Regions from separate parts of the Syntrophomonas erecta subsp. sporosyntropha genome, predicted to be linked through region 3. Evidence: riboswitches for the same ligand, from Rfam matches in the RefSeq annotation. Region 3 holds a riboswitch; each other region holds the start of a gene.

Region 1 (10,669 bases), 460 kb from region 3:
AGTTGCCTTGACAGTAATGGTATAATCTCCGGCAGCTTCAAAGATACTAGCATCAAAGGTAAGCTTACCTTCGGCTACTGTATATTTATCGCTGGCCAGTATAGTACCATTCACCTTAACTTCAGTAACCGCTGTTCTCCAGGTTTCATCATCTGCAAAGGTGATTACTATGGAGTTGCCCACCGTGTTATCAGTTGTAGCGGCTACCAATACCGGGGGATTAGCACTTTCCGGTTTAGTAACTGTAAGACCAGTTACATGCTTGTAATTCATTTTGCTATTATTGACATCAAAGTACATACGTAAAGGAGTTAAATTACTACCATCGACTACGATGGCCTCGCCGTCGATCTCATAGGTAAGCAGATAATCACTGGCAGACTCATCGAAAGCTGGAAGGGTAACACCATTAGGAGAGTCTTTCATAATAACCTTTACTGTCCAGGTGTTATCATTGATATTCAAGGCCTCCAGCAGATCCGGTAAAGCAACACCTTTACAGGATTTATTCCCATAAATATTTATGGTTGCAGGCATAGCTTTTAAGTCAGCCATAGTATAGGATGCCTCCACAGCATTCCCGCCAACGGTAAATACTATTGGTTCCGGCGCTGCTACCTTGTAATCAAGACTAACAATATCGCTGTCGTCCTTACCTATACCAATTACTACCGCCTTAATGGTCGTGTCCTCATTTATTTCAATCGGATGATTTATTTCATCCAGGACATCTTCCCGGGATGACCACCAGCGAGAAGCAATCCAATTATACATGGGACTTTTATAAGTAGGATTACTGCCATCGGTGGTATAATGAACTTTATCAGCATCATTATTAGGACTACTCAGTTTTACCCCGGTACCTGCTGCTACAGTTCCGCTGGCTGGTGTCGCCGTCGGGTTAGCCCATTTTTCCGGAGTTGCAGTAGAAACTTCAATTGTACCTACATACTTTGCAAAAGCATGATTAGTCTGTTCCGTAACCCACCGCTGTCCAAAAACTAGCAAAGGTGCAACTTGATCACTCATGTACTCTGGGTTTTCGCTGTCTATACTTTGTAAGGCCAAAATGGTATCAACTTTGACCGCAGAGTCCGGTGAACCTGGTATTGAGCCGTCATATGGGGCGTTTTCCTTAAGCCCAGGATAATAGTAACGATGATCGGTCAACAGTTCTTTACGAGTGAATGTCATCTTATAACCATCAGTTGATTTAACTGTTATTAACTTGGCTTCAGGTTTAATTCCAGCCATATCCAAAAGATCCGCTAGCTTAACTCCTTCTGCCGTATACCATTTCTTGGTCGGCCAGGTGTTTATCGAACTGTAAGTTGAAAACACCTGCTCCATTTGCTCCAAATCGTCCTTGGTTAAAGTGATAGGATTTTCGACCCCATCCCCGATTATCTTAACCTCGTAACCAGCAGCTGCAGGCATTATTAAGTCATGGGAATTAGTAGAGATCAGTTCAGCATCCTCTTCAAATCCGTTATTTGTTGTGATGCTTACATCTGATGCCCCTGTCTGGGGTTCTGCTTCAAGAGCCCCACTAGCATCAGAATCACCCGTAGTCTCAACTAGTTCCTCAGAATCGCCAGCACCGGAAACCGTCTTAGGCTCGGGAGCAATGTCATAGCTGGAAACTGTATTATCTTCCACCTTTGGGTCTTTGCCATCTACTACATCATCACTGGCTAAACTCCCGTCCCCTTCATCACTAAGACTAGGATCCACAGGCTGATCCATGCTTTCATTAATATCAGCGTTTATAACGGGATCTGCTAGTAACTGATAATCCAGCACATCCTCGATTTCAGATAACGCTGCTACCGGTATTTCATCAACCGCATAAGCCGCTGCAGGCATTACCAGCCCGCTTAAGCCCAGGATTAGACTTAGCATTAAACATAAAGCTAATTTGCCTAAACCTTTTTTCCTAATTAGCACTATCCAAAACACTCCTTTCCCTAGTTTCACAAAGTACGGCAGGTGATTTTGTTAATATGCTCCCACTTATAGGCCAGCCTCCCTTCCCCAATTCCTTACAATCTGGTCGGAAAGTGTATAAATCCGACACTTTATCATTCTTGGTTTCAAAAATGTATTTTTATTTTGCCATAGACAGATAATAGGTAATTTTTAGTTTTAAGGTCCATTAAAAAACCCGGCGAAAAGCAGCGCCGGGTCTGAATAGTTATTTCAAATATATTACAAAGATATGTTTAAAGATATGCTATAAGGATGTGTCACAAATATATCAAAAAGAAGTGGTTTATGTGTGTAGTGTAATATGCAGCGAACAAAAATACAAAAAAGCGAGTCATGTGAAAACAGACTCGCCCCAAGAATTATTCGAAGTACGGCTTCTCCTTTCCACAATGGGAGGCACGTCCGTTTCCCGACGTACCCTAACGACTTAAAACCCATGGCATTGCTTTAGGCTCTTAAGTTCGGAAAAGTTCTATGTAATTTTACTGCACAATCTATTTGTATACAATTCTAAACGTAAAATCAAAATAATGCAATATAAGAATAAATTTATCATTAATCTTTATTTCCCGACATTGGAGGATATTATTCCGGGATCTTTCGTTGGCAGAATTAGATACTCTGACCAGGCCCGGAGATGCTAAAAAAGTCCCGGCCTACTAACATTCCCAATCTTAGCGATAAACTACACAATTTGATCAAATCTTGCAATCTGCCATATAGTTTAACTTTACCCGAGGAAAAGCAAAGAGCTGTTATAGACAGGATTTATTTGGTTCAATCATTTCGACCAACCTTTTGATATCCTGTGATTTTCTCTTAGGACACACTAGAACTGTATCCTCACATTCCACTACAACTATATCATTAAGTCCGAACACAACTACCTTCTTGCCATTGGTGCGTACCAGGCAACCGGAGCTATCTACAACTAAAGCATTTCCATTTACGGAATTGCCGTTTTCGTCTTTCTCCAATACTTCCGCCAGTGACTCCCAGCTTCCGATATCATTCCAGCCGAAATCACCTACTATGACTGCCATATTACTACACTTTTCAGCTATACCATAATCAATCGAAATACTTGGAAAACTCGGATAAGCATTTAGATAATCATCGTTACCCTTGGCAATGTTCTTAAATAATTGGGGCAGATGTTTTTCCACAAGGTTTCCCCATACCTCGGCGGTAGCTAAAAATATTCCCGCATTCCAATAATAATTGCCTGCTTTAATATAATGCTCCGCAGTTTGCTGGTCCGGCTTTTCATGAAATGCTTTTACTCGATAAGATTCTTTACCCGCATCACGTTCTATATATCCATACCCGGTCTCCGGCCTTTCAGGTTTTATACCTATGGTAACCAGAAACCCTTTCCGGGCAAGTTCTTCCGCCTTTCTCACCACCCGGCAAAACTCGTCATCATCTTTTATGTAATGATCAGCTGGAAAAACTCCAATTACTTCTTTATTATCAATTAGCTTTTGCGACAGGACTAAACCAACTGCTGGAGCAGTATTCCGGCCTACCGGTTCCGACAGGATCTTCGCATCTAAATGACTAACATCATCTTTGATTAATCCTTCCTGATCCTGACCACAAACTACTATAACCGTACCTAGTGGTTTTAGTCTCTGCAAGGTCATAACCAGCAGGCTACCCTGCCCAAAAAAATCACATAATTGCTTAGGCCGGCTATCAGTACTTTCCGGCCACAATCTAACTCCCCGCCCACCGGCCAGGACTACTGAGATCATTAAACTCTCCCTCCCGCAACTTATCTTCCCAGCTTCATACACACCTTATTAATTATCCATTCCATTTCTTCGATTCTGAGTAGTTTTATGATTATAAAATATACTACTGCCCCCACCAGACTGCATATGATGAAATTGATTAAATCCCATTTGAAACTTATCGTGGAAAACCCTTGCAGTACATTGTAAAGGTAATACACACATACTCCCATGACTCCCGCAGCAGTTACTATTTTTAAACCAGTTATAATCAGATTTTTCCCCTGTATATGTTCAATCTTTTTTCGCAAATACCACATAAGTACCAGAAAGCTAATACAAAAGGTTATAGACGTTGCCAAGGCCAAACCCCCATGGGCCAAATATCTCACCAAAATAATGTTAAGTATTATATTTAAAGCTACGGTCCCCAATCCAATAAACATAGGAGTCTTAGTATCCTGTAAGGAATAAAAAGCCCGGAAAACAATCTCCCTAAGACACATCGCCGGTAGCCCCAGAGCATAAAAAAGCAACGCAAAAGCAGTTAACGTTGCTGCCGCCTCGTCAAACGCTCCGCGCTGGAACACTATCCGCACCACCGGATCTTTTAAAATAATGATTCCTACCGTAATAGGCATAATTATTAGTAACAAACCATTCAAAGAACGTATCAACGAGCTTAGAAAGGTTTTGCTATCTTTAACAACGGCTGATTGAGCTAACTCGGGGTATATAGCGCTGGCTACCGCTACCGCAATGATACCGTAAACCATACCATTAAGCTTAGTGGCATAATTAAGAGCAGCAATACTTCCTTCCACTAAGCCAGAAGCCAACATACGGTCAACTAGTAGATTAATCTGACCAGCTCCGCTCCCTACAATAACCGGCAAAATTAATAAACCCATTTTACGAAAACCTGAGTGAGAAAAGTTTATTTCTGGTTGGTATCTAAACCCAGCCCGACGCAGATCTGGTACCTGAAAAAGCCACTGGCTGATAGCCCCTACCAGAGTGCCCACAGCCAGACCTTTTATCCCCCAGGCCCCTCCCAGGATAAATATGGAAGCTATTATTATTAGGTTGTTAGGTATACCGATAAAAGCCGGATAAAAAAAGCGCCGCTGGCTCTGCAGGATTCCGGTTCCCATCCCCATTAAACCCATAAATAGCATCATGGGAAACATAATCCTACTTAAGTCTACGGCCAAAGAATGTGCCGGTCCACTAAACCCAGGGGCAACTAAATTCACTAAAATATCACCAAAAAGCTCCCCCAGCAAAATTATTATGGCTATCAGAACCGCCATAAAAGTAGTAACCGAATTAACCAGGCTGAGAACAGATTTGCGTCCTTCTTTTTCTTTGTATTCAGTTATAAGGGGTATAACTGTAGTAGTTAGCGATCCCCCTACTACAGAAAACAGCATCTGAGGAATGATCAGAGCTACTAAATAGGCATCCACATAATATGAGGCACCGAAAAAAGCAGCGATGGCTACTTCACGGATAAAGCCTAGAATTTTGCTGGTGGTGGTGCCGGCGGAGATAATAGTAGTATTGATTAATAAATCTTTAACTTTAACATTATTTTTAGTGTTATCCATTGTAATTGTCTGTAAACCACTTATAAGTTGATCTGATTCCTTCTTCTAAAGAAATTTTAGGTTGCCATCCTAAACTGTATAATCTACTGACATCTAATAGCTTTCTAGGCGTGCCGTCTGGTTTACTATCATCAAACACTATTGAGCCTGTATATCCTACTATATTTTTAACTAGTTCTGCTAGTTCTTTAATAGTAATGTCTTTCCCGCACCCAATATTTATAATTTCAGGACTATCATAATTCTTCATTAAGAAAACGCAAGCATCTGATAAATCATCAACATGTAAGAACTCACGCCTGGGTGTTCCCGTCCCCCAAACTGTAACACATTTTTGATTATGTAATTTAGCTTCGTGAAATTTACGTATTAAAGCAGGTAAAACATGTGACGATTCTAAATCAAAGTTATCGCCCGGCCCATATAAATTAGTCGGCATAACACTGATAAAATTAGCCTTGTACTGTTTATTATAGGCCTGACACATTTTTATCCCGGCAATTTTGGCAATAGCATAGGCTTCATTGGTTTCCTCCAGAATACCGCTTAATAAACTATCTTCTTTTATAGGTTGCTTAGCAAATTTCGGATAGATGCAGGATGAACCCAAAAACAGTAATTTTTTAACTCCAAAACGATAGGCCGAATCAATTACATTAGTTTCTATTAAAAGATTCTCTCTAATAAAATTCGCCGGATATGTGTTATTAGCAAGTATTCCTCCTACCTTGGCCGCAGCTAAAAAAACATACTCCGGGTGCTGCCTATTAAAAAAATCAAAAGTTGCCGCTGAATCTGTTAAATCTAATTCGCTATGGGATTTTGTAAGAATAGAAGTATAACCTTCACTAGTTAGTTTTCTTAGAATGGCTGATCCGACCAGTCCTTGGTGACCTGCTACGTAAATTTTCGCATCTCTATCCATTCGCTACACCCCGCTGTACAATATTAAATCCGGCATCTTTCAGGGTTCGTTCCTGTTTGGCAAGCTCTAGATCATGTTCAACCATCATATCTACTAATTGGTCCAGATCAACTTTAGGTTCCCACCCTAGCTTTTGCCTTGCCTTACTGGCATCTCCTAATAAAGCATCTACTTCAGTAGGGCGAAAGTAACGAGGATCAATTACCACGTAATTCTCCCAGTTTAGGCCTAAATGCGCGAATACTTTTTCTACAAATTGCCTCACTGAATGAGTTTTTCCGGTAGCAATTGCATAATCGTCAGGAGTTTCTTGCTGAAGCATCAGCCACATAGCTTGCACATAATCTCCAGCATAACCCCAGTCCCTTTTAGCATCTAAATTTCCCAGATAAAGTTTATCCTGCAATCCCATTTTTATCCGAGTTGCCGCACGAGTAATTTTTCTCGTTACAAATGTTTCCCCGCGTCGGGGTGACTCATGATTAAATAAAATACCATTACATGCGAAAATATTATACGCTTCCCGGTAATTAACCACTTGCCAATAAGCATATACTTTGGCACATGCATAAGGACTGCGCGGATAAAATGGGGTAAGTTCCGATTGTGGTGGTTTTGCCGCTCCAAACATTTCTGAAGAACTTGCCTGATATAATTTAACCTGCTTCCCAACACGCTGCTGGTAATCTCTTATTGCTTCTAATAAACGTAGTGTTCCCATGGCAACTGAATCGACTGTATACTCAGGCATTTCAAAAGATACTTTAACATGGGACTGCGCCGCAAGGTTATATACCTCATCAGGTTGGACCTTTTCCAGTATGGTACGTAAGCCTGTACCATCAGTAAGATCTCCATAGTGTAGAAACAACTCTACCTGATCTTCATGAGGGTCTTTGTAAATATGATCTATTCTATCAGTGTTAAAAGTCGAAGCTCTACGAATAATGCCATGTACTTCATACCCCTTATTTAACAGAAACTCAGCTAGATAAGATCCGTCCTGGCCAGTAATTCCGGTAATTAATGCTTTTTTATTCAACTTTTTAGCCCCTTTCCCTAACCAAGGAATAAAGTTTTTTTTCAAAATCTAAAAGAATTTGTTCTTTATCTATATATTGTTCAGCATAATTGCGTGCGTTTTTCCCCATCTCTTCCCTTAGTTCAGGTGAATCAATTAGCTGCACTAAACCTGATACAAATAATTCGGTATTCTCAGGAGGTACTACTACACCAGCCTTATGGTTACTTAATGTTTCATAAAGAGCAGTACCCGGATCAGCAGTAGCCACAGAGGGCTTCCCCGCCGCTAGTATATTAGTAAGCTTTGAAGGCATAACAATATCTGCTGCCTCCCTCTTTTGCACTACTAAGTGTATATCACCGGCTGCAAGCATTTCTGGAACACGTTCCCAGGGCTGAACAGGTAAAAATGATACACTAGTCAGATTCAATTTTTTTGCCTTACTTTCAAGACGTCCACGTGCAGCCCCTGAGCCAATAAGAATAAACTTTAAACGCTTATCTTCACGAAGACTGTTTGCTGCATCTAATATTAGCTCTAGCCCCTGCTTTTCGCCCATGTTTCCCGCATACATTAATACACACATATCCTGGTTTAATCCCAGCTCTTTCCTAAAGGAATTTTCCCGTGGCATTGGCTTTATAAAATTAATATCAGACCAATTAGGGAATAACCATACCTTTTCCTCTGGTATTCCTTTAGCAACTATTCGTTTTTTCATCGCTTCAGTAATAGTAGAAACCCGAGAAGCTTTAGAAAGCAAAAAACTCTCCACTTTATAAAGGGCATTACCAGCTACACCAGACTTGAGAATACCAAGTCGGAACGCTGCATCTACCTGCAAGTCTTGTATATGGAAAACCCAGGGTATTTTACGCAAACTACTAAATATCCACGGATAAACTCCAATTTGTAAAGGAGGACAAATTGCTATCATTACATCATATTTTTTATTAATTCCCTTGCTAAACCACCATCTGGCCGCATTCTTCGAAAAGCTAGTTTCATGATAAATACGCGTTTTTCCGGAAATTTTATCAGGCTCAGGAATATAAAGAGGGGTGCGGTACACGTTCACCCCATTTATTTTTTCTTGAAAAAATTTTAGCCCTTTATAATCTTCACTTAACTGCCAGGCAGGATAAAAAGGTGGAGCAACAATAGCATCAACGTGATGTCCTCTACTAGCTAACCAGGCAGCCATCTCCCCTGTATATTTACCCGTTCCGGTAGGTTCAGGATAATAGTTAAGACCATAAATCAGAATGCATAAAGATCTCACTCTTCTTACCTCTTATTAACCCGTTTTTTTCTAATAACATCTTCATATATATTCATTAGTATTTCATAGTTTATCTGCGGCGTATATTTCGCCTCATATTCAGCACGGGCCCGTTGGCTCATTACCTGCCACTCTTCAGCCCCTAAATCTATAGCAACAATTAACTTATCCTTTAGTGATTCAATACTATTAGGTGTAAATAAGTATCCTGTTTCGTTTTCTTTTACTATTTCAGGAAATCCCGCATGATTCGGAACTATAACAGGTAATCCTACCGAAAATGCTTCAATAATAACCAAACCAAATGTTTCATACCAGCGTGATGGCATAATTAAAAACTTTGCAGTTGCCATTTCCTTAAATATCTGTTCTTTGTTACACCAACCCTTCCACTCAACATTATTTAAATCGCTAAATTGTTTTTTAAGTACTTTTTCCTCAGGTCCATCACCAATAATAACTAAGTTAACTTCTTTTGTTCTAAGAGCCTTCCAGGCATTAAGTAATAAATCCAAACCTTTTTCTGGTGATAAGCGGCCTACAAAAACAACTTTGTTTACTCTTTTATTTTTTATTGGTAGTTTGGAGTTATAAATAAAATTAGGTTTAACATATACCCGTTCCCTTGGTAACCCTGACGCAGCCATTATCGACCGAGCAAACCCAGTTAATGCAATATAAGCATCTACCTTTTTTTTATATGTCCCCATTATTCTATGTAAAACCTGCATTCCTACAATTGTACCCGTTGCTGCTAATGAATTCCTATAACACTTATACCTTAGTGCTTGGACAGGTAAATGTCCTACGCAGCCGGTGCATGGCATATTATCACGCATTAATAATGCATTTGTACATATTAAGCGATAATTGTGTAAGGTCTGGACAATGGGTACTCCTTTTTTATTTATTGCCCAGTATATACTCGGGCTAAGTAATGGAAATGTATTATGAACATGGATTATATCAGGATTTATATTATTTAAAACGCTATAAACATAGCGATAGTTATTCCTCGACCACATAGTATTAAGAGCTAAATTAACCTCCGATGTAATTCGCGAAATATTAATATCCCTATTGCTGACTAGAAGCTGTTTAACTTGGTGGCCTTTTTGGCTTAATAGCTTTTTCTCCATATCCAACACAACATCCTCGCCACCAGGATTTTGGTATAAATTATGTATTTGAAGTATTTGCAATTTTAATCACCCACAGTATAGAAATACACTTATCTTAAAATTACTTGCCATAATAATTTCGATTAGTTGCTTTACCTTATACACCTTTGTCTAATGCGTGTTTATGATGTTTAGCTAATCGAAAATTACAACTTATTTTTACCTATCAGGCTTGGGTAATAATTATTAATAATTTGTATACACGGCAATAAGATTATGATTGATACAACGGTAAACAATATACCTATCACACTGTCTTGTACTACATATTCATTTAGTTTAAATACCCGTAAAAGTCTTTCAATAAATCTGTAGCTTAGCGGTAAATGCAACGCTAGTATTATTAGAGAATTAATGCCAAGGTAGGATAGTTTTTTTGAGTTTTGCATTTTCATGGCGATAAATACAAATGTAGCTATACCCGAACAAGCTATTAAAATATTCCGGAAATAGTTAACTACTACATTAGAGATTTGAGCCAATAATATGATTTGTAAAAAATCAGGATAGACTAATACTAATAAGTTAATTATAACCGCAATGTAAAATATTACTTTTCGGTATACTGGTTTAATATTTATTTTCGTTTTCGCCACAAGGTTACCTATTGCGAAAAAAATTATGTAATAGAACGCAAAATCTAAGCTCCATGGTAATCTATCCAGATTTAGGGACTCCAACACGCTTGGGCTAATGAGGCCGATCAATATTAGTGCTAATAGTATTGTGTAATTATTAGAAATACTCCTCTTTGCTACGTAATAAAATACTTGTACAAGAAATAAGCAAGTTAAAAACCAAAGTGGTTGGTTATACGGAATACAATTTCTCTCCGATAAAATAAAAGCCTTTAATACTCCGACTAAAGCTAAACCATGGTTATTTATTATGGCAATTAATATTACCGACAAAAATGTAAAAC
Region 2 (10,669 bases), 200 kb from region 3:
TAAGAAAGGTATATCTAAGGCCGAAAGGCGTAATGTCGGATTAAATAGGGAATTAGGTCGCTATAGACAACTAGCAGAGGAGTTGCAGGAGTCCATCCGGGAGCGGGATAGGCAGTTGATCCAATATCATAACCCTTACTACCATAATAATATGCCTGAAAAAGATTTAGAAGAGCAACCAGGTCTGGGTACTCGTATTAAGCGCATGTTTATAAGCAACCAATAATCCGTCACCTCATAAAAAAATTTCACATATAGTATAGTGCCGTAATCCATGGATTTATGGCTAATACTATCTAAAGTGTGGGATAAATTATGCGCATTTTATTTGCTAATACCGCCCCGATTATTACTCGGGGTATTGGGCAGGTTTTTGCTGACCTGGGGCACCAGGTACAGTATGTATTTCTTGATCAAGAAGAATCCATACTTCCTTTCGTCCAGAATTTCAGGCCGGATTTCGTTTTTAATGATGGTGGGATCAACCGAATGCATAAGCTTTTTCCAATATTGGAGGAGCTGGGTATACCTCATGTGTACTGGGCTATAGAGGATCCCGTATCTTTTGACGATCTTTCTTTACCTTACGCATTAAAATCATATCTTACCTTTACTCCCTGTCAGGAGAACCTTCCATTATATCAACAACATGGAATAAACGCCCACCTGCTAATGTTTGGCTGCCATCCAACTTTTCATCATAGTGTACCATCCGATCTACGCTTCAATCGGGATATTATTTTTGTAGGGAATAATTATGCCTATCATCCGGCCCGGCAGCAGGGAGTAGATAACGTCTTACAACCACTTATCCAAAACGGTCTTGATATAGCCATTTATGGGAATGAATGGTGGATGGATCCATCTATGCCTTTTACTATACCGGCCCATTGCTACGCAGGGTATATGGCCAATGAAGACCTGCCGGCAGCCTGTTCTACGGCCCGCATAATGCTGGGCCTGCATTCAGTGGACACTTCGGCAACCATGATGAGTATGCGCACCTTTGAAATACTGGGAAGCGGTGGTTTCTATTTAACCCAATGGACTCCGGCCATAGAACACTTTTTTGTTAACCATCATCATCTGGTTTGGACCAGGAGTCCACAAGAAACTGTGGATCTAGTCAATTTTTACCTGGCCCGCCCTGATTTAAGGGAAAAAATAGCCCGGCAGGGACAGGCGGAAGTATACCAGCGGCATACTTATCATCACCGGGTACAGGAGATATTGCCCTGGTTACAGACTTTAGCAACTGCCCCCTGCTTGGTCTCGCCCCTCAGTCAATCCGTAGAGATTAAGGTAGGGCGTCGGAATTTACGCATACAATTGTAAAAAGCAGTAGCAAAGTGCACACAAAACCCTATCCATTCATAGAATAAGTTAAGAATACTACTATTCTTTAAAAGTTTTGCTTGATAAGTTCTAGGAGGTGGGGAGGAGAAAGATGTGAGAAAAAGACAAAGCGAAAATAGGGTGGCGACTGTGATACAGGTAAACGGTCGTAGTTTTAAGGCGATCCCTTTGCAAGCTGATGGTGACGAAGCCTTATTGATGGTAAATACCGGGCGTAGAAGTAGTGTAGTAGCTAAGAGCCAGTGTGCGTCCTGTGGCTCCTGGATGAATAAGCATGAATTACAAACCTGTCCTCAATGTAGCTGCCAGGTGTGTTCTGATTGTTTGCAACCATCAGAAGAATCTGTTTTAAGTGACTAATAAATACTTACCGTTATAGGGCGGAACGGTTCCTATATGAATCGTCCCGCCCTTGTTTTTCCTATTTTGGTTAATACAACGCACCCCCTAATGTTTACCGGCATACGATATTAAAGCAGAGTTGAAATATTCACAAATATAAGGGGGAGAATGATGTCAAAAATTAGTTGTATTTTATACCCGCCTACTCTTGATTACCACTATCTGGTGCAGCGACCCCAGCAGCTAATGAAGAATTTTTCTGAATTAGGTATTCCGGTTTTTTACTTGAATCGCCCCAGTCCTAATTCAGGTCTGCAGTCCGGGATACACCAGATTAATCCTTATTTTCATCTTTTTAACAATATTGATCCCAGTCCTTACCTTAAGGATATACGCCCGGTTGTATACTACAGTGCTACCGCTCACGTTGATCAGATAATGCAGTATAATCCCGGCCTGGTAGTTTTCGACAGTGTAGATGAACCGAGTGACGAGTTTGAGGCATGGCGTCCTTATTACCATCGGGCTGTCAGCAGTGCTGATATAGTAATAACTACATCAGAAAAACTTTATGCTATGGCCCGGAGTATCAATCCAGCAACCTATCTGGTGCCTAATGGATGTGATTTCAATTATTTTGTTCAGGCTAGTAATAAAGCCTTCCCGGTGCCCGATGATATGCAGGGATTAACTGGTCCGATAATAGGATATGTAGGTGTTATTGCTTCCTGGTTAGATTTCCAGCTTATTGAACAACTAGCTTTAGGTTTTCCGCATTGTCAAATAGTGATGGTAGGTCCTCTTTATAATGTAAGTGATGTTCCCCGGCATCCTAATATACATTATTTGGGTTTTAAGGCGTATGAGCAGTTAGCAGCTTATACTCAGATGTTCGATGTGGGTATTATTCCATTTAGATCATCTAGTATGGTGGAGTCGGTTAACCCTATAAAAATGTGGGAATACATGGCCTCCGGTATGCCTATAGTAACCTCTGATTTGCCGGAAGCTAATAAATACGGGGATCTGGTGTTATATTCACAAACCTATCAGCAGTTTATGGATAATATTAAGCTGGCTTTAGAGCATGATGATCAGGAAAAACGTGCGGCCAGAATAGCCCTGGCCCAGGAGAACTCTTGGTTATCAAGAGCTAAACAAATAGTAAATATCATCGAAGTGCACCTGAGCGAAAAAGGCTATAATGAAGAATCGGTATCTGTACCTACCTCAGCATCAGCACCTGCGGCCGGACCCGGACCAACACCTGAGGCCGGAGCGGGACCAGCACCTGCGGCCGGACCCGGACCAACACCTGCGGCCGGACCCGGACCAACACCTGCGGCCGGACCCGGACCAACACCTGCGGCCGGACCCGGACCAACACCTGCAGCCGGACCCGGACTAGCACCTGAGGCCGGAGCAGTACCAGCACCAGCCCTGGTACCGACGACTGATATTATACCTCGCCAACCACAACCCCCAGTATTACAGGGAGATTTTCCTCTTTATATTAATGTACTAAGTTCATATCTCCGTTTTAAAGTAACCCGGGGGGTAGCTTTCCAGATTTCTAGCGGCAAATGGCGGGGGGGTTTATACCGGGTAAGCAGAACTGGGCCTAGTAAGGTCTCGGCCGAAACAGGTTCAGCCACAATAAGGGTAATTGGAAAAGCGGCTTTCCGCCACATAACCCTGCGGGGACAACAAGCGGTTAATGTATAAAAAAACTATGGTAGGATGCCCGGTTCGAAACCGGGCCTGGATCCTACCTGACTATCTTAAAGCCTTGGAAAGGCTTGACTACCCTTCGGAATTGCTGGAATTTTGCTTTATTGTTAATGATAGTCAGGATAATACTGGGGCCATCTTAAAGGAATTTTCACAAAGGCGGTCTACCCGTTTAGTAATAGATAACCAAGTCTCCCCACCAGGCTATAAGCGAGGCAATTACAGTTTTTCCCGATTAGCCGGGTTGCGTAACCGGTTGCTGGCGGAATTTAAGACCTCCGACTGTCAGTACCTATTTTCTGTAGATAGTGATATTTTAGTTCCTGCTAATGCCTTATCCGGGTTGATGAGTACCGGCTGTGATGTGGTCTCGACTCTGGTTGGTAATGGTTATGCAATAGGTGACAATAGTATCTACAATGTGCTCTGCCGGCAGAGGGATTCTTACCTGCATATGCGGGATTTTCCCCGGGATCGTCTTTTCGAGGTAGATTGTACGGGAGCAGCTTATCTCATAAAAAGATGGGTTATTGATAAAGCAGGAGTGGTTTATTCAGCTCAATGGGGGCCAGAGGATATCGGCTTTTGTCGTTTGGCTCAGGAGCAGGGTATACGTATCTATTGCCATCCGGGTATTAAGTGTAATCATATTATGGAAGAAGATTATTCCGGGATCAGGTTAAATGAATAGCCTTGCCAGGGTAAAGGGTAATCATTAAATTTTTTTGCGAGGAGATCAGCGTAGTCGGCCTGATCCAGCAGTTATCGGATGGCCTAGTCCCGAACTTCGGTAAAAAAAGCCCATTGATGATATTTTTTATACCAACCCTATTCTGGAAAGGAAAGCAAAATGTTGACGGGAGTAATCACATTTTGTCACCGCAGTTCATAGTATATCCTAGAAAATGCAAATACAAATTTCTACAGGCCGGTAGTTGTTAGGCCATTAGAGAGAAAAAGGAGGGAAAGGAAGACATGGCTGAACTGAAGTGTGAATTTCCTGAGGGTTGTAGGTTAGATTTATGGGCTAAAGTTATAAAAGCTAAGTTTATTGACAAACAGGTAAAAGTCTTGGATACCATGTTTTGTGTTCCAGATGAGCAGGTGGGAGGTAAAATTACCTGCATAGAAGATATTAAAGTAAAGGTGCTCCAGGCTTTTGAAGATTTGCAGTGCTTTAACCGGGTAAAGATCTTTATTGACTATGAGGTAATCCTGTTTGTGGTGGTGGAGGGTGAATATCAGATAATCACGGTAACTGATCGCTATGAGCAGTCTATTGAATTAGATGAGTTTGATCCTCCCCTAACAATCGAAGAATTCCGTGCGGAAATCGAACAATCAGAAATTATACTGAAAAACTGGTCCTTTGATTTCGAAATCAAAGGTAATTGTGAAGATCCTTCTAACCCTTGCAATCTTACTACCCCCATCAAGGGTACTTGTGTAGGACTCCGTGTGTTTGTCGACATTATTGATAAACTGGGTAAAATGCATGATGTTATCGTATTTGGGGAGTTGGATCCTGAAGTGGACTTCTAAAGCAAGCTGTAGAAGGCTTTATGCTCGGCATACTTTTGCCGGGCTTTATTTTCTTAATCCGGAGGGATGGTATGCAAGAAGTAAGTAATATTCGCATATCCCGTAAACAGAAAAACATCATGCGGGCTCAATTAGAAAAAATCGTAGAGATTCACCGGGATTTAGATAAAAGGATAGAAGCATATGAAAATATAACTGAGGTACCCGAATACCGGAAGTTATGGAGTGATTTAAAAGGGCGCAATAGCGAAACTATTCAGGTAGTTTCCCGCTATATGGTTATGAAATGCAACCGCTGAATTTAAGAAGCCAAACCAGGTGGTGCCTGGTATTTAGCGTTCCATAAAACAACTATGCGGGTGATAGTATGCCTGGAAATAAAAGAAAAACTATAGGTCTAGCCTTGGGAGGAGGGGGCCTTAAGGGTCTGGCTCATTTAGGTATCCTTCAGGTATGGGAGGAAAACCATATACCGGTTAATTTTTTATCTGGAACTAGTGCGGGTAGTCTAATAGCAGCTTTGTATGCAGCGGGAATGAAATTATACCAAATAGAAAAAATGGCTTTAGGCCTTAATCCTGGCCACTATCTTGATTATAATGTAGCCGGCCTGATGAAATACCTGTTAGGCTGTTATTATCCTCCTTTACGTTCGGCTTTGGAGGGGATTGTTAAAGGAGATAAAATCGAAAAATTGGTTTATGAACTTACCCAGGGTAAAAGTCTTTTGGATTGTCGTTTACCTATAGCCATTGTAGCCTGTGATATAGATTCGGGTCGCCAGGTGGTTTTTACCAACCGGCTGGTGAAAGTAAAAGATAAAAACACTATAATTATTACTCGAGCTTTGCTAAGTGAAGCAGTACGCGCCAGCCTATCCATTCCAGGTACTTTCGTTCCTTACTATTTTAAGGGCTGCCAACTGGTAGACGGAGGGGTAAAAAATATGGTTCCGGTGGATATATTAAAGATCATGGGGGCCCAATATATTGTAGGGATCAATCTGGGGCGGGAAATTTATCAGGAAAAGGTGCAGGGAATTCTTCCTATAGTATCTCGCTCTATTGATATCCTGGCCTATGAAACATCTAAAGATGAAGAGCAACTTTATGCTGATCTAGTAGTTTATCCTGGCGTGGATTCGGTTGATCTAGGGGATATACATCGAGCTCCGGAAATAATCCGGGCAGGCCGCCGGGCCATGAGGAGTCAGGTGGAAGAAATAAAGCGTGGTCTAGCTGGGGAGGAGTAACAGAACCTCTCCCTATTACATATAATATCCACAAAGCATCGTGAAGAAAATCAACGGCTTCATCAGGCGGGGAGGGGGTTAAAATGGCTACCGATAAATTCGAACACGCCACCTTTTATCTAACGCGCAAACAAGTGGAAGAGATAAAAAGACTGGCCAGGGATCAGCAAATCTCCCGAAGTGCACTGGTCAGGATGATTATACGTGAATATCTGGCCCGCGAGGAGGAACAAAAAACGCAATAAGGGTTTGCAAGAAGACAGCTGCTATGGCTGCTCCCGCAAGGAGAACAAAAAGTAAATAAGCACACAGGAGGGCACTTCTACGGGGGTGCCCTCTTAAAGTATTTAATCAATAATTTACGTGAGGGGCTATTCTTTCCAGACTTGGTATGAAGCTGACGAGGTTATGGTGGACGAGCTTGTCTTGTAACGGAAGAGTGGCGGGAACCCAGCTATGGTTCCCGTTGGTTAGGATGGACGAGCTTATTTTGTAATGAGAGCAGATAGCAGGCTAAGTCTGGAAGATTAATAAATAGTAAAGAACTATTTTATTTATCCCGGTCGGGAGGGAAGATATAAGGAGGTTAAATACCCAGATTTATAGGTGGATAAAAAAGATAAAGCTTGACAACAAATAAAGAGAGAGCTAATATAATAGTGCACTAGTTAATTAATGCACTAGGCAGGTGAAAAATTAATGGACTTTAATGCTACCCAACCTATTTATCAGCAAATTATTGATGATTTCCGGAAAAGGCTAATAAGGGGGGAGCTGCAAAAAGGGGATCGGATTCCTTCCCAGAGGGAATATGCGGAAATGGCTCGGGTTAATCCTAATACAGTTCAAAGAGCTTACCGGGGGATGGAAAATATGGAGATAGTACAAACCCTCAGGGGACAAGGTACCTACATTTGCATATCCCCGGAAAGGTTAGCACAGATTAAACATGAAATGGCGGGCGGTGTTCTAAGTTATTTTATAGAGGAAATGAAATCTCTCGGCTATTCCGGAGTAGATATGGTGCAGCTGCTTCAGGAAAAGATTAAGGAGGATGAAATATGATTGAATTTAGGGAGGTCAGCAAGCATTTTGGCAGAATCCAGGCCCTGGACAGGCTGACATTTACCTTTCCAAGGGGCCGGATTATTGGATTGTTTGGCCCTAATGGAGCTGGAAAATCAACTGCCCTTAAGATGATGGTAGGATTAAACCGGCCTGATCAGGGAGAGTTAAAAATAGATGGAGAAATTCCACTGAAAACTAGAGATCGTATCGCCTACCTCCCAGAAGTAGATTACTTATATCCTTGGATGACTATTGGGGCAGCAGCTGCCTTTATCAAATCTTTTTATACAGATTGGGATGAAGGTAAATATCAGGACTTATTGGCTTTTCTCAACCTGGATAGGGAAATGAAAATAAGCCGGATTTCCAAGGGCCAACGAGCTAAGGCTAAGCTATTACTAACTGTTTCCCGTCGTGCCCCCTATTTGTTAATGGATGAACCCTTATCGGGAATAGATGTTCTAACCCGTGAGGAAATTATAAATACGTTGATTCGCGATTACCGTGAAGGGGAGCAAACCATTATCATTTCTACCCATGAAATTGCTGAGGTAGAAGCCCTGGTAGATGAGGTGGTGTTCTTAAGTGCAGGTCGTATAAAACTGGCCGGGAATGCAGAGGACTTGCGTATAGAAAAAGGCCTGTCCCTGGTGGGCATGATGAAGGAGGCGTTTCGTGATGCCAACTAGCAGCGGAAAAATGTTAGGTAGCCTATATAAAAAAGAAATGCGGGAACTAATCCCAGAAATTATAGTAATGGTTATAGTCGCCATAGTTTTAAACAGTTTTATTTATTTTCGGCTGGGGCCTAATCCTAATATCGTTGTATTACCGCTATTTCTGCTATTAGGCCTGGTGGGCCTGATGCCTTTTGTTTCCTCATTTCGCTTGCTGGGTGGAGAGTGGAACAACAATACCATTTATCTTATGATGTCACTGCCGGTAAAAGGCGGCCTGATTTTAGGAACCAAACTAATGGCTTTGATCAGTGAATATATAATCGGTACCGTTATTGCTGGGATTTGTGCCGTGGCATTTATAATGGCTATACAGCCGGAGTTATTACCGGATTTATTAGAGATAGCTGGGATAGAAGGACTATGGGAATATCTATGGCTGGCTTACCTGGGCAGTATAGTTTTTTTGCTCTATCTTATCAGTATTAGTTTTTTCAGCCAGGTAGTAGGTAAACTAGTTACCCGATTATCAGGACTAGTTACCGCATTGACGTTTTTGGTGACCCTGTGGTTATCTGGAAAATTTTCTAACCTAATATTCCCCGAGTTGGGTAATATAGCCAGCCCGGATGGATTTCCCAGCAGGATGGTTTCAGCAGGTATAGGGGTATATCTGGTAATAGTGGTGCTGATCTTTTTGATTACGGTGCTTGTGTATAATAGCCGGGTGGAGTTATAGCTTAATGGTTAGACCCATAAAACCGGGCGGTTCATCCGTCCGGTTTTAATATATTAACATCTTTAATTATAAGTCGGTACTTCCAGCTTATGGTTGAAAAAAATCTAAAATTCGACCATAATGGAGAGGAAAGACTATCTCATTTATTAATCTCCGAACCCTTATTCCTAAGACAGCCTGGTTATGGGATAAGAGTCGTTAGGGTATATCTGGAAACGGGTATGCCTCCCCTATGGAAAGGAGATGATGCCGACAATACCTACCAGGAAATGGTCGGATCTACTTATCCTTGGGGCACGAGTGGAACCGATTTTTTTATGCTTGATGCCCATGTTCCGGCCAGATATGCTAATAGTGCCAGTTATTAATTAAATAATGGGAGGGTTTAAGTATGCGAAGAAAGGCATCGATTTTTGCCATTTTAATGGTTTTCGTACTTTCGGTTCTGGTAATGGGATGCGGCCAGAAAACACCGGCACCGGCAGAAAACCAGCCAGAGAAGGTTTTAAAGTTAGCCACTACTACTAGTACTGAAGATTCTGGATTACTAGATGTTTTATTACCGGAATTTAAAAAGGATACTGGCTATACAGTAGATGTAATCGCAGTAGGTACAGGCCAGGCTATTCAAATGGGAGAAGCCGGCGATGTTGATGTAATCCTAGTACACTCCCGGGCGGCTGAAGATAAATTTGTGGCAGATGGTTTTGGGGTGGATCGTCGCGATGTTATGTATAATGACTTTCTCATCATTGGTCCGGAAGAGGATCCGGCCGGCATAAAAGGGGAAAAGGATGTAAAAGCAGCTTTTACGGCTATAGCTACCAAGCAGGCTGCCTTTGTATCCCGGGGCGATGACTCTGGTACTGATAAAAAAGAAAAGAAAATTTGGGAGGCAGCCGGAATTACTCCTGAGGGAGATTGGTATATTGAATCTGGTCAGGGCATGGGTGATACCTACCGGATGGCAGATGAAAAACAGGCTTATACTTTGATTGACCGGGCTACCTATCTGGCTAATCAAGACAAATATCGTCTGGTTACTGTGGTAGAAGGGGACCAGCTGCTCTTTAACCCTTATGGCGTTATTCCTATTAACCCGGAAAAATACCCCAATGTAGACTATGAAGGGGCTACTAAATTTGCGGAATGGTTAACTTCAGAAAAAGGACAGAAGATGATTGGTGAGTTTGGCAAAGATAAATATGATCAGACTTTATTTGTTCCTGATGCGAAATAGTTAATATAAATGCCGGGAGAGGGCCTAGGAGGGCTTTCCCGGCATTTATATATGAGTTGGATTTCGTTGTCCAAACTTCCGGATTAGCCTGTTAAAATGTACAAGTATGGAGAGCGATGTTAACGGGCCATGGTAGAACGCCTGCGAAGGCCCAGTGGCTGAAGAGGGCCAGCGGAAATAAGTTCGCAATTCCTGTAATGGGAGGTTCATTGTTTTGGATATTATTGGACCGGGTTTTAAGGAAGCTCTGGAGTTGATTATAAGCCTGGACCCCCAAATTTTTCAGGTGACCGTATTATCTTTACAGGTATCTCTTGGTGCCCTGGTAATTTCTGCCCTGCTGGGTATTCCTACTGGGGCGGCTTTTGCCTTGAAAAACTTTAAAGGTAAGCAGGTAGTATTAAACTGCATTTATACCTTAATGGGACTTCCCCCGGTACTGGCAGGATTAATCGTGTACCTTTTATTAACCTATCGGGGACCTCTGGGACAATACGAATTATTGTTTACTCCTGCAGCTATGGTGGTTGCCCAGGTACTACTGGCTACTCCCATCATCTGTGGCTTGACGGCCCGGGCAGTGATGGCATTGAGTCAGGAAGTTTATGACACGGCGGTTACTTTGGGTGCTACTCGTAGACAGGCAGTTCGTACTATTATTCGTGAGGCCCGGGTAGGCTTGATTGCGGCTTTGACCACTGCCTTAGGGAGGGTTATTGCTG
Region 3 (10,669 bases):
ATCTTAAGAATGAAAATCTAGTTAACCATTCATTAGCGGTGGAGGCTATAATGCGTGGTTTAGCTGAAGAGCTGGGAGAAGATGTTGAGCAATTTGGGATTACCGGTCTTTTGCATGATATAGATTACGATGTTACTGGTGACGATCCCCAGCGGCATTCCCTGCTGGGTGCGGAGATACTGGAAAAACACGGACTGCCGGCTGGGGTGGTTTATGCAGTAAAGGTACATAATGAAATTCACGGGCTAAAACGACAATCTTTGCTGGATAAGGCCCTTTATGCAGCTGATCCGGCCAGTGGCTTTATTATTGCTGCTGCTTTGGTGCGTCCTGATAAAGATCTAAATAACGTACAGCTTAAGTCTTTGAAAAAACGTTTCAAAGAAAAAGCCTTTGCCCGTGGTGCCAGCCGGGAACAGATGGCTGCCTGTTCCGAACTAGGTTTAGAATTGGACCAGTTTTTAAACATTGCTCTGGAAAGTATGAAAAAAATTGCCCCCTCGTTAGGTCTAAATGGGTAAGAGTTAGGCTTGTGCGGGGAATAATACCTGTTAAGACCGCCTGTGAGGAGGAAAATATGATTAATAGAAATGAATTGCTGGATTTTATGCACCAGGAGAGCTATCGTCCCTTAGCTTATCACGAATTGATGGCAGCCCTAGGGGTAGATCCTGTGGAAGAGGACAAGTTCTGCAAAACCCTGGGCAGGCTGGAAAAGGAAGGGGAGATCGTTAAGACTCGCAAAAACAAATACGGTCTGCCGGAAATGATGAATCTTACCCGGGGTATTATTCGCCTCAGCCAGCGGGGTTATGGCATTTTACTGCCGGATGAGCCTGGTTACCCCGAGATTTTTGTATATGGGAAAAAACTTAATGGAGCTATGCACAGTGATCGGGTTATGGTGCGTATTCATCAAAAGGCGCATAATGATCAACGGCCCGAGGGAGAAGTGGTGCGGGTAATCAGCCGGGCCAATAAAGAGTTGGTGGGCACCTATGAGAAGGTCAAAAATCTGGTCCAGGTAATCCCCGATGATTCGCGCCAGATTTACCCCATTTATGTTAAACCGACTAAAAAATTAAAGGTAAGTAATGGGGACAAGGTGGTAGTCAAAATTACGGCCTGGCCGGATAAAAACCGTTCACCTGAAGGCAGGATTATAGAAGTGTTAGGAAAAAAAGGCCAGCCTGGTCTGGATATTGAGGTAGTTATAAAAAAACATGGTCTGCGGGTACATTTTCCGGAGGCTGTACTAGATGAGGCCCGCGAAGTAGCGATAAATCCTTCCCAGGAGGAAATAAACTGCCGGCGGGATTTGCGGGCTATAAAAATGGTGACTATTGATGGTGAGGATGCTAAAGATCTGGATGATGCGGTATCAATTGAGCGAACAGAGGGCGGTTACCTGCTGGGCGTACACATTGCCGATGTTTCCCATTACGTTAAAGAGGGAGGAAAACTGGATAAAGAGGCCTGCGCCAGGGGAACTAGTGTATATCTGGTTGACAAGGTTTTGCCCATGTTACCTCCGCAACTTTCCAACGATGTCTGCAGCCTAAATGCCAGGGTGGATCGGTTAGCTATAAGCTGTATGATGGAGATTAACCAGCAGGGCCGGGTGTTAGACTATGACATTTTTAAGTCAGTTATCAATATTGATGAACGGATGACTTATACGGCAGTAAATAAGATATTAGTGGAAAATGATGCCGCTACCTGTGAGCGTTATAAAGAACTGGTAGAAGATTTCCGATTGATGAAAGAGCTGGCTGATATCCTGCGCCAGGACCGAAGTTGCCGGGGGGCCCTGGATTTTGATTTCCCGGAATCGAAAGTTATCGTAGATGATAAAGGGTTTCCGGTTGAGATTAAGAGATTTGAAAGAGGTCCCGGGGAAATGCTTATTGAGGATTTCATGATCAAGGCTAATGAAGTTATAGCAGAACACCTTTACTGGCAGGAGATGCCCATACTATACCGGGTTCATGAAAAGCCTGATGAGGAATCTTTAAACAAGCTCAACCTGGTTTTGGGAGTATTTGGCCATCGCATCCGGGAAAATAAAGTGGAACCATCCGTTTTTCAAAAAGTACTAATGGATATTAAAGGGCGGCCTGAGGAGCAGTTGATTGCCCTGGTTATGCTGCGTTCCATGAAACATGCCCGTTATATGCCCCAAGCTTTAGGGCATTTCGGATTAGCTTCTAAATTTTACTGCCATTTTACCAGTCCGATACGTCGTTACCCGGATTTAATTGTACACCGGGTGTTAAGTGCCATACTGGAAGGTAGTATGAATGCTCGTAAAAGATCCCGCTGGGAAAGAAAAATGACCAGTTTTGGGGAGCAGGCCACTGTACAGGAGATGAAGGCGGAAGAGGCCGAACGGGAATTAGTGGATATTAAAAAGGCCCAGTATATGCACCAGTTTGTGGGAGCGATTTTTGAGGCACGTATTTCTTCCATTCAATCATTTGGCTTTTTTGTTGAGCTGGACAATACGGTAGAAGGTTTAGTGCATATATCCAGTATCGTCGATGATTATTACCAGTTTAATGATCGCAACTACACCCTGGTTGGTAACCATACCAGCCGGCGCTTTTCCATAGGCGATCCGGTCAAGGTACAGTTAGTCAGGGTAAATGTCGATGATGCCAAAATTGATTTCGAATTAGTGTAGGAAGCAAGGGAAGGGTCCCTTTGCTTCCTTTTTGTTGACCAACATGTTTATAAAATCGGGACTTTGTCCATTCTATTATGAAAAGACAAGGTTTACCGGGAGCCGTATACGAGGCCCCTATGTACGGTCCTGTGGGAGGGATGATGCTGCAGCAAGCTACTGTAGCATTATCCTGCTCGATTTGGCTTCTTAACAAGATCACACTACGGGAAGAAAAGGGACCGTCTGAATGTGTGAAAGCCTCAAAAACCTTATTTAGTCCACTGCTACGCATAATATGCGTTGTAAAACGGGAATAGGGAGGTGATCGCGCATATTTATACAATACTCCACTATTTTTCATACAGGCTGCCGTTGAATTGGTAGCCCTACACCCCCTACACCCCCTACACCCCCTTGCTTCCCTCTCTGCTTTTTAGGGTTCGCATGGTCACAAACGTTTTTATTATGTATAGTTAAAATTTCCCTGCCAATAAATTAATAAAAATGGCAGGAATTTGGCTTTAGGTGTAGAAATTCAAGAATCAACAAGTAAATAATTTTGTTTGTAGTAATTTTCGAGTTTTTTAGCCTAAGGCGGTTGCTATGGTTAAAAGGCCGATAGGGTATAGCGGGAAACGGCTGTGCCTCCCGGAGCGGAAAGAAAATTGACAGGACATTAGGCGCTGGCTAAACCTTTACTGGTTTAACTTGTGGCTGGATTACTAAAGGTCAGTTGTGATTTTCCGCAGCTGACCTTAGTTTTTTATCATAGCTTCGGTAGCTCCCCTTCATCCCGTAGCGGGGGTAGAGGTAAAGGAGAAAAGGGGAGAAGGGTTGGAAAGTTGATTAATACTTTAATCAAGGGGGAGTAATTTTGCTACGAAAACGGATACCTGGTGTACTGATAGTTTTTATTCTGACCTTTTGCCTTTTATTAGGAGAAGCTTATACTATGCCTGTTTGGGCCGGAGATGGCTCAGGAGGCGGTAAAAACCAGCCGCTTGCTTTGGTGACTTCAGTACCGGCTCATGGTCAATCAAATGTTAGCCTTCCTGTAGAGATAAAACTTACTTTTAACAAGAATGTTGTGTATATGACGGTACGGGATAATAACCAGCAATGTTTTGCCTTATATTCGGAAGACGGACAGCAGGTACCAGCCGATATTATCATGGCTGATGACCAGGTAGAATTCGAAAAAAGACGGGATGTAATTGTTAAACCCCGGGTGGGACTACAACCTGGCATTACTTATACAGTTAAGGTATCACCACAGCTAGAATCTAAGAGTGGCGTAAATCTAGGTCAGCAGGCGGTGGTAAGTTTTACTACTGCCGGTGTAAAAACGGGGGAGAATCAAGTGAAAAATAGCACCGGGGAAAATGAAAAGACAACTAGCCAGAATAGGGCCGATACCAATGAAGCGGTTTCCTCTAAAGTGGATGACCAGGTGTCTAAAGATAATAATCAACCTGTTGCCAGTATTTCTGAAAACGATAGCCATAGTGGAGGCCATAACGATAGCAGGGATGATAAAAATATAGAAGATGATCCCGCATCGAAAATAGTAAAGACGGGAGCAGCAGAACAGTCCCCTAAAAGCGACCCGAATAATAATTTTAAAATAACTGCGGCTTTGTTGGCATTGGCAGTAGTTATAGCCGGCTGGGCTCTGTATAAAAAGAAAAACTAATGAAGACTGCCAAGAAACATTGGATTTATTTGCTGCTCATAGTAGCTCCTCTGGTTATAGCTTTTGTTTCACTTTTTATCGGTAGGTATCCGGTTTACCTGACTGAGGTCACTCAAATACTTTGGTGTAAGGTAACCACAGCAGTGTGTGATCTACCTTATATACACCAGACAGTAGTCTGGGAAATACGCTTGCCCCGGGTTATATTGGGTTCCATGGTAGGAGGATGCCTGGCAGTTAGCGGAGCGGCTTTTCAGGGGCTGTTCCGTAATCCCCTGGTTAGCTCCGGAATTCTGGGGGTAAGCGCAGGAGCAGGTTTTGGTGCTGCTCTGGCCATTATTTTATTTAACTCAATCGTTTCTACGTACTCATTTGCCTTTGCTTTTGGAGTGCTGGCGGTAGTGTTGAGCTACCTGATCAGCCGGGTTTATAATACTACTCCTACCATTATGTTGGTTTTAGGAGGAGTGATCGTTTCATCGGTTTTTTCCGCCCTCATTTCTCTAGCCAAATATTTAGCTGACCCGGTAGACCAGCTTCCGGCTATTGTTTTTTGGCTTATGGGCAGCCTGGCATCAGCCCGGTTCCGGGATATAGCCATAGCTGGTATACCGATGCTGGTTGGTACTGCCGGTCTTTTAGCAATCCGGTGGCGGATCAATGTATTGTCAATGGGGGATAAAGAGGCCCATGCTTTAGGCATTAACACAGCCCTTAATAAGGGTTTGGTCATTGCCTGTGCTACTCTGGCAACTGCGGGAGCCGTATGTGTAAGTGGAATTGTAGGCTGGGTAGGTCTAGTTATTCCCCATATTGGTCGTATGCTGGTGGGTAATGATAATCGGGTCTTGATCCCGGCCAGTTTTTCGCTGGGAGCCTGTTTCCTGGTATTAGTTGATGATCTGGGGCGGATTATGACCGGATCAGAGATACCCCTGGGGATTTTAACGGCCCTGGTGGGGGGACCATTCTTTGTATATCTTTTAAAAAAGACTAAAGGGGGAGGGTGGTAGTATTAGTTCTTTACTCGAAGCCCGAGATTTAACTTTCGGGTATAACAGTCATCCGGTACTAAACCATATTAATTTTACTATCACCCCGGGTGAGATATTTTGCCTGCTGGGACCTAATGGTTGTGGGAAAACAACTTTACTGGATTGTGTTTTGGGTTTGTTAAGACCCCAGCAGGGGAAAGTGCTATTGAATGGAACTTCTATTAAAGATCTTGATGCACCCAAAATTGCCCGGCAGGTAGCCTATGTACCACAAAGTCATGAAAAAACCTTTCCCTACACAGTTATGCAAATCGTTTTAATGGGCCGGGCTTCTTATATCAGCATGTTTAGCTCGCCTAATCCGGAAGACATTGAGGTTGCCGAACAGGCTTTGGAATTGGTCGGTATCAGCCGGCTTAGGGATCGGCCCTACACTCACCTGAGCGGTGGAGAGGGACAGCTAGTCATGGTGGCCCGGGCCCTGGCGCAAAGGACTCCTCTAGTCATCATGGATGAGCCAACTGCACATCTGGATTTCAAACATGAACTGACCATTATGGAAACCATTGTTCATCTGGTTCGACATACTGGATTATCAGTATTGATGGCTACTCATTTTCCCAACCATTGCTTTTATTTTGAAAACAGCGGTATTCAAACCCGGGTGGCTTTAATGAACCACAATAAATTCCTGGCCGTGGGGAGGCCGGGTGAGGTGCTGTCAGAACGAAATTTAGGCCAACTCTACAATGTCCGCACTAAAGTAATGACCTGGGACCTGGGCGACAGCCACCAACTAAAACAGGTGATCCCTATCAGTACCTTAAATAATGATCTAACGTATGAAAGGATGAAGTAAATGTCCCGTGGGAAACACTTAGTGCGGTTAAGTCGTCTGCTGATGTTATTTGTTCTACCGGTGGTGGTCAGCTTGCTATTAGTAAGCTGTGGTGGACAGTCTGACCATACTGCACCGGTTGCCGATAAAAGCCAAAATACTATAACCGTGGTGGATTCCGTAGGCCGCGAAGTAGTGGTTCCGGCTAATACAGAGCGGATTGCCTGTTTATGTCCGGAATACGGACATGCTATGGTCATGTATGGGAAAGGAGATAATATTGTAGCTGCAGTAGGTGGAATGCAAAGGGATTTACTCCTGCTTAAAATGCATCCCCATATCAAAGATGTACCAGTTCCCAAATCAAGTGGGGTCATCAATATCGAGACCCTGGCTACATGTAAACCGGATCTGGTTTTCGTTAAAGGGGATACCGTAAATAATGAAGCCGAAATTCATAAATTAAATAAAGCGGGTATACCTTTCTTAACAGTAGAATTTAATAGTATAAAGGACCAGCAGCAGGTAATGGCCATGATAGGTAAAACCGTAGGCAGCGAAGCTAAAGCGGCTAGATATAACCAATACTACAACGATTGTATCGAACGTGTGCAGCAAAGGGTAAAAGATATTCCGGCAGAGAAACGAGTTCGCATATACCATTCCCTTAACGAAGCCACCCGTACTGATAGCCTGGGCACCCTACCGGCTGACATTATGGAAGCAGCATGGGTTATTGATGTTTCAGTTCAAGAGCAGTTAAAAGTAATGGATGGGAAACATTTTGCCAGCCTGGAACAGATTATGTTGTGGGACCCGGATTATATATTATGCAATGACTACAATGTGGTCGGCTATATTAGGGATCATGAACAGTGGGCCCCTCTTAAGGCGGTTAAAAACAATCGTGTTCTAGCTTTACCTAATGGGGTTTCCCGCTGGGCCCACCAATCATCTTTGGAAACCCCCCTGGCCGTAATGTGGATTGCCAAAACCATATATCCCCATCTGTTTACTGATCTGGATATGGAAAAGGAAACCCGCTATTTTTACAAAGAGTTTTTTAACTGGGATCTGGATAACGAGACTATACAAAATATATTAAACGGTCAGGGAATGCGGGCTCCTAAACAATAGTTTACGGGACTAAGCTTTTGCTTAGAAGGTTATTAACAACAAGGCTGCTAGTTCTCAAGCAGCTGAAGTTCAGTTCGGATTCAGTTTGCTGCCAAGTTATCTGCGAAACTGTAACGGGGAGTGCTGTATTATTCTTGGTGCCGGACGGGGCAGCATTTTCGTCCCCTGTGCCATGGTTGGCGGCTTACTTAAATATGATTTTCAGGATAATCTGGCTGCTGCGCAGTAATCAACTTTTAAATAACAAGGCCTAAAATTCCGATAATAGGTATATACCAGTTTACCAACCATTTTTAGAAAGCATCCGGAATAGGAAAATATGGAGGTAAAGGCAGTGAGAGTATTAGTATGTATTGATGATACTGACAACCTCGAAACTAAACGGGGAACCGGGGAATTGGCTTCAGAAATAGCCGATGAACTAGAAAAGCGTGGCTGGGGTAAGGCTCAGCCTGTTACCCGTCACCAACTCCTGGTTCATCCGGATATTCCTTATACTTCCCATAACAGCTGCATGTGCTTTGATGCGGAAATTAAAGAAGAATATCTGGATAACTTAATCAGGTTCTGCGAGGAGTATCTAGTTAATGAAAGTGCCCCTGGTTCAGATCCAGGGTTATGTGTGGTGGTTCCTGACCGTCTGAGCCAGCCGGGCTGGCTAATATCTTTTGGCTTTATGGCCAAGCAGGAGGTATTAACTAAAGAAGATGCCTACAGCCTGGCTGAAGAGTTAAATGTACACCTTTCTGAACATGGCGGAACCGGGCAGGGGGTCATTGGAGCTCTGGCCGGAACTGGTTTACGGTTAAGTGGTAATGATGGACGTTTCCGGGGCAAGATCAAAATAAAAGAGCCGTATGAGATTGCTACTGTTGATGAAATCTGCTCCCAAAGCTATGTGGAAATAGTAAAGAGCCTGGATGAAGGTATAGTGCTGGCTGGAGATGAACGGGTAAGACTTGGCGAGGTAGTAAAAGCAGCCTTAATGGATGGTAAATCAGTATTACTGGTCAACTCCCAGCCCGAAGATGAGGTAAAATGGCAAACCTGTTCTAAAAACCAGATGAAAAATTATTAAAATGCCAACATGATTACGTTTTTTAAAACCGAAAAACTGATATCAGTTTCCAGGAGCAATGTCGTTATAATAAACTATGTTACGCTTTTGTAACGCCATCAGGGGAATGTCAGTGTATGAAAAGTGCTGGAATATTCTACAAATATGCACAATCATCTCGCGATTCCTGTTTCCGGTCGTATATTATGTGTAGCGATGGATTTGAATACAGGTTTTTGGGTTTTCACACCGCCTACCGGGTATGTTTATTTTAGGAATACTCTCCTACAGTTATCCAGACATAATATTACCAGAAGTTGATAATCATTTTTAGCCGAGAGTTGAAACGTCGGGTTATGAAAAATAGAGGTTATAAAACTCTTTAGACCTTATGAATCTCTTAGCCAGGAGCCAGGCAAGAATTGTATTTATCGGTTTATTTCTAAAGTTGTGATAACAGGGGGGAATCAATATGTGGAGATTAAATACCCGGGGAAATTATGAATTTCTAGGGGGAAAAGAAGATTGGGATGCGGCAGCCCGGGTTGCGGAGCAGTGTTCCTATTATGCAGACGATGACGAAGATGAGATGACTGCAGAAGAGCCTGTATCCTGCTATAATTGCCTGTACCGGCGCTGGACAACCAACTCTTTTATATGCCAAAAAGTTAAACAAGGGGATGGCAGGCTGAGCAAAAAGTGCTGAAGGCTGTCTATTCTGTTTTCTGGTGCGTAGTAATCCATATAAAATAGGTGTTAGGTTTTAACACAATCGGGCTATAAAATCATCTCGGCCCCGGGGCTGTATTGTCGAAATGAGTGGTATCTGGAGGGCCCCCCGGTACTATCCGAATCTGCTGCCTTGACTGCTGTTAAAAGTTAAGCTATAATAATATATGTAATTAGAGTAAAAACCCTGGCCTTGGAGATGAAGCTTATTCTAAGGTGAGGGTTTATTTTTGCTTAACCAATAATTGGGGTGTGCAATATGGGCAAAAAAACGGGGATCAAACCGGTTATTGTAAACCGTAAAGCCAGACATGAATATCATATTAAAGAGAATTTTGAAGCAGGCCTGGTTTTGGCCGGCACGGAAGTAAAATCTTTGCGTATGGGCAAGGGAAACCTTCAGGATGCTTATGCTACAGTAAGAAATGGCGAGGTGTGGGTAATTAACTTTCACATCAGCCCCTATGAAAAAGGTAACCGTTTTAACCATGATCCCTTAAGGCCTAAAAAGCTGCTTTTGCATCGCCGGGAGATTAATCGACTCCTGGGATTGCAAAAAGAAAAAGGTTACACCCTGATTCCTTTAAAAGTGTATTTTCGGGATGGACTGGCTAAAGTGGATCTGGCCGTGGCGGTTGGTAAAAAGCTTTATGATAAGCGGGAAGACATTGCCAAACGCGATGCGGAGCGTTCCATAGCCCGAGCCCTGCGGGAAAAGGAAAAATTCTAACCGGAGGGGAGCAGTGGGACATCAGCCTTTGTGAAAAGTGCTGGAATATTGTATAAATACGTGCAATCATCTTTCTATTCCTGTTTTCCGGCGTATATTATGCGTAGCGATGGATTTAAATACAGGTTTTTGGGTTTTAACACAGCCTGATGTTCCCAGTTTTCCTTCTGTTGTTAAAACTTTATAAAAATAGTAAACTGAATTTATCTTATTGCCTAAAAAACTTTATCCTGTTATCTACCCGCCAGGCGGGGCGGAGGCCCGGGTGTCACAACCAGTAATCGGATTACAGCCTAGTTAGCAATACCTGGGGAATATCCATGATTGCACCGGTTGACAACCATTTATTAAGGTATTATCATTGCTGATGCAGTGGATAATAAATAAGGGGGCGTACTGGTTTCGACGGGGGATAAGATGGGTTGAGTAGCGAGCCGAGTTGTCGCCAGCTCGTTAAAAAGGTGAAAACTTTCTAAAATAACTGCAGAAGATAATTTTGCATTAGCAGCTTAGTGCTGCTCGTCCGGTCAGGTGTCCTCGCGGCCTGGTGCAGGGCGTCACTTAGTGAGGGTACTCTTTAAACTTCTTTCTCGAGGGTTTTAAGGGGAAACTAATCGGGGATAGCTCTAAGAAGCCTGTTCGTGGGCGTCGGCTGAGCGAAACCTAATACACGAACTGCGCTCGGAGAGACTCGGCTGGTCTATCTTTCGGACGGGGGTTCGATTCCCCCCGCCTCCACCAGATTATCTACCATCTATTGATAAAAAGAATTTTATCGGTGGGTGGTTTTTATATTGTTTGAAAAACTGGTATTAAAGCCGTTCC

Evidence for each region. Region 3 has a riboswitch for molybdenum cofactor ahead of ACZ5Q0_RS07005 (Ig-like domain-containing domain). Riboswitches for the same ligand answer to the same signal wherever they lie in the genome.
Region 1: another riboswitch for molybdenum cofactor. It lies ahead of ACZ5Q0_RS09280 (RCC1 domain-containing protein); the one in region 3 lies ahead of ACZ5Q0_RS07005 (Ig-like domain-containing domain).
Region 2: another riboswitch for molybdenum cofactor. It lies ahead of ACZ5Q0_RS06170 (ABC transporter substrate-binding protein); the one in region 3 lies ahead of ACZ5Q0_RS07005 (Ig-like domain-containing domain).

Annotation. Positions count from the first base shown of each region.
Region 1 is NZ_AP042459.1:1,893,961-1,904,629, reverse strand. Features, by position in the region: gene ACZ5Q0_RS09280 (RCC1 domain-containing protein) at 1-1,977, opposite strand, end outside; molybdenum cofactor riboswitch at 2,351-2,468, opposite strand; gene ACZ5Q0_RS09275 (mannose-1-phosphate guanylyltransferase) at 2,745-3,746, opposite strand; gene murJ (murein biosynthesis integral membrane protein MurJ) at 3,767-5,335, opposite strand; gene fcl (GDP-L-fucose synthase) at 5,328-6,260, opposite strand; gene gmd (GDP-mannose 4,6-dehydratase) at 6,253-7,302, opposite strand; gene ACZ5Q0_RS09255 (WcaI family glycosyltransferase) at 7,307-8,566, opposite strand; gene ACZ5Q0_RS09250 (glycosyltransferase family 4 protein) at 8,572-9,768, opposite strand; gene ACZ5Q0_RS09245 (acyltransferase family protein) at 9,894-10,669, opposite strand, start outside.
Region 2 is NZ_AP042459.1:1,240,392-1,251,060, forward strand. Features, by position in the region: gene ACZ5Q0_RS06110 (hypothetical protein) at 1-226, shown strand, start outside; gene ACZ5Q0_RS06115 (CgeB family protein) at 316-1,335, shown strand; gene ACZ5Q0_RS06120 (hypothetical protein) at 1,450-1,716, shown strand; gene ACZ5Q0_RS06125 (glycosyltransferase) at 1,867-3,423, shown strand; gene ACZ5Q0_RS06130 (glycosyltransferase family 2 protein) at 3,416-4,120, shown strand; gene ACZ5Q0_RS06135 (hypothetical protein) at 4,405-4,971, shown strand; gene ACZ5Q0_RS06140 (hypothetical protein) at 5,043-5,270, shown strand; gene ACZ5Q0_RS06145 (patatin-like phospholipase family protein) at 5,339-6,223, shown strand; gene ACZ5Q0_RS06150 (ribbon-helix-helix domain-containing protein) at 6,307-6,468, shown strand; gene ACZ5Q0_RS06155 (GntR family transcriptional regulator) at 6,923-7,288, shown strand; gene ACZ5Q0_RS06160 (ABC transporter ATP-binding protein) at 7,285-7,980, shown strand; gene ACZ5Q0_RS06165 (hypothetical protein) at 7,970-8,707, shown strand; molybdenum cofactor riboswitch at 8,847-8,966, shown strand; gene ACZ5Q0_RS06170 (ABC transporter substrate-binding protein) at 9,099-9,947, shown strand; gene ACZ5Q0_RS06175 (ABC transporter permease) at 10,162-10,669, shown strand, end outside.
Region 3 is NZ_AP042459.1:1,437,997-1,448,665, forward strand. Features, by position in the region: gene ACZ5Q0_RS06995 (HD domain-containing protein) at 1-521, shown strand, start outside; gene rnr (ribonuclease R) at 578-2,683, shown strand; molybdenum cofactor riboswitch at 3,227-3,345, shown strand; gene ACZ5Q0_RS07005 (Ig-like domain-containing domain) at 3,540-4,358, shown strand; gene ACZ5Q0_RS07010 (FecCD family ABC transporter permease) at 4,358-5,371, shown strand; gene ACZ5Q0_RS07015 (ABC transporter ATP-binding protein) at 5,466-6,212, shown strand; gene ACZ5Q0_RS07020 (ABC transporter substrate-binding protein) at 6,213-7,328, shown strand; gene ACZ5Q0_RS07025 (hypothetical protein) at 7,663-8,406, shown strand; gene ACZ5Q0_RS07030 (hypothetical protein) at 8,858-9,091, shown strand; gene smpB (SsrA-binding protein SmpB) at 9,374-9,844, shown strand; RNA gene ssrA (transfer-messenger RNA) at 10,232-10,585, shown strand.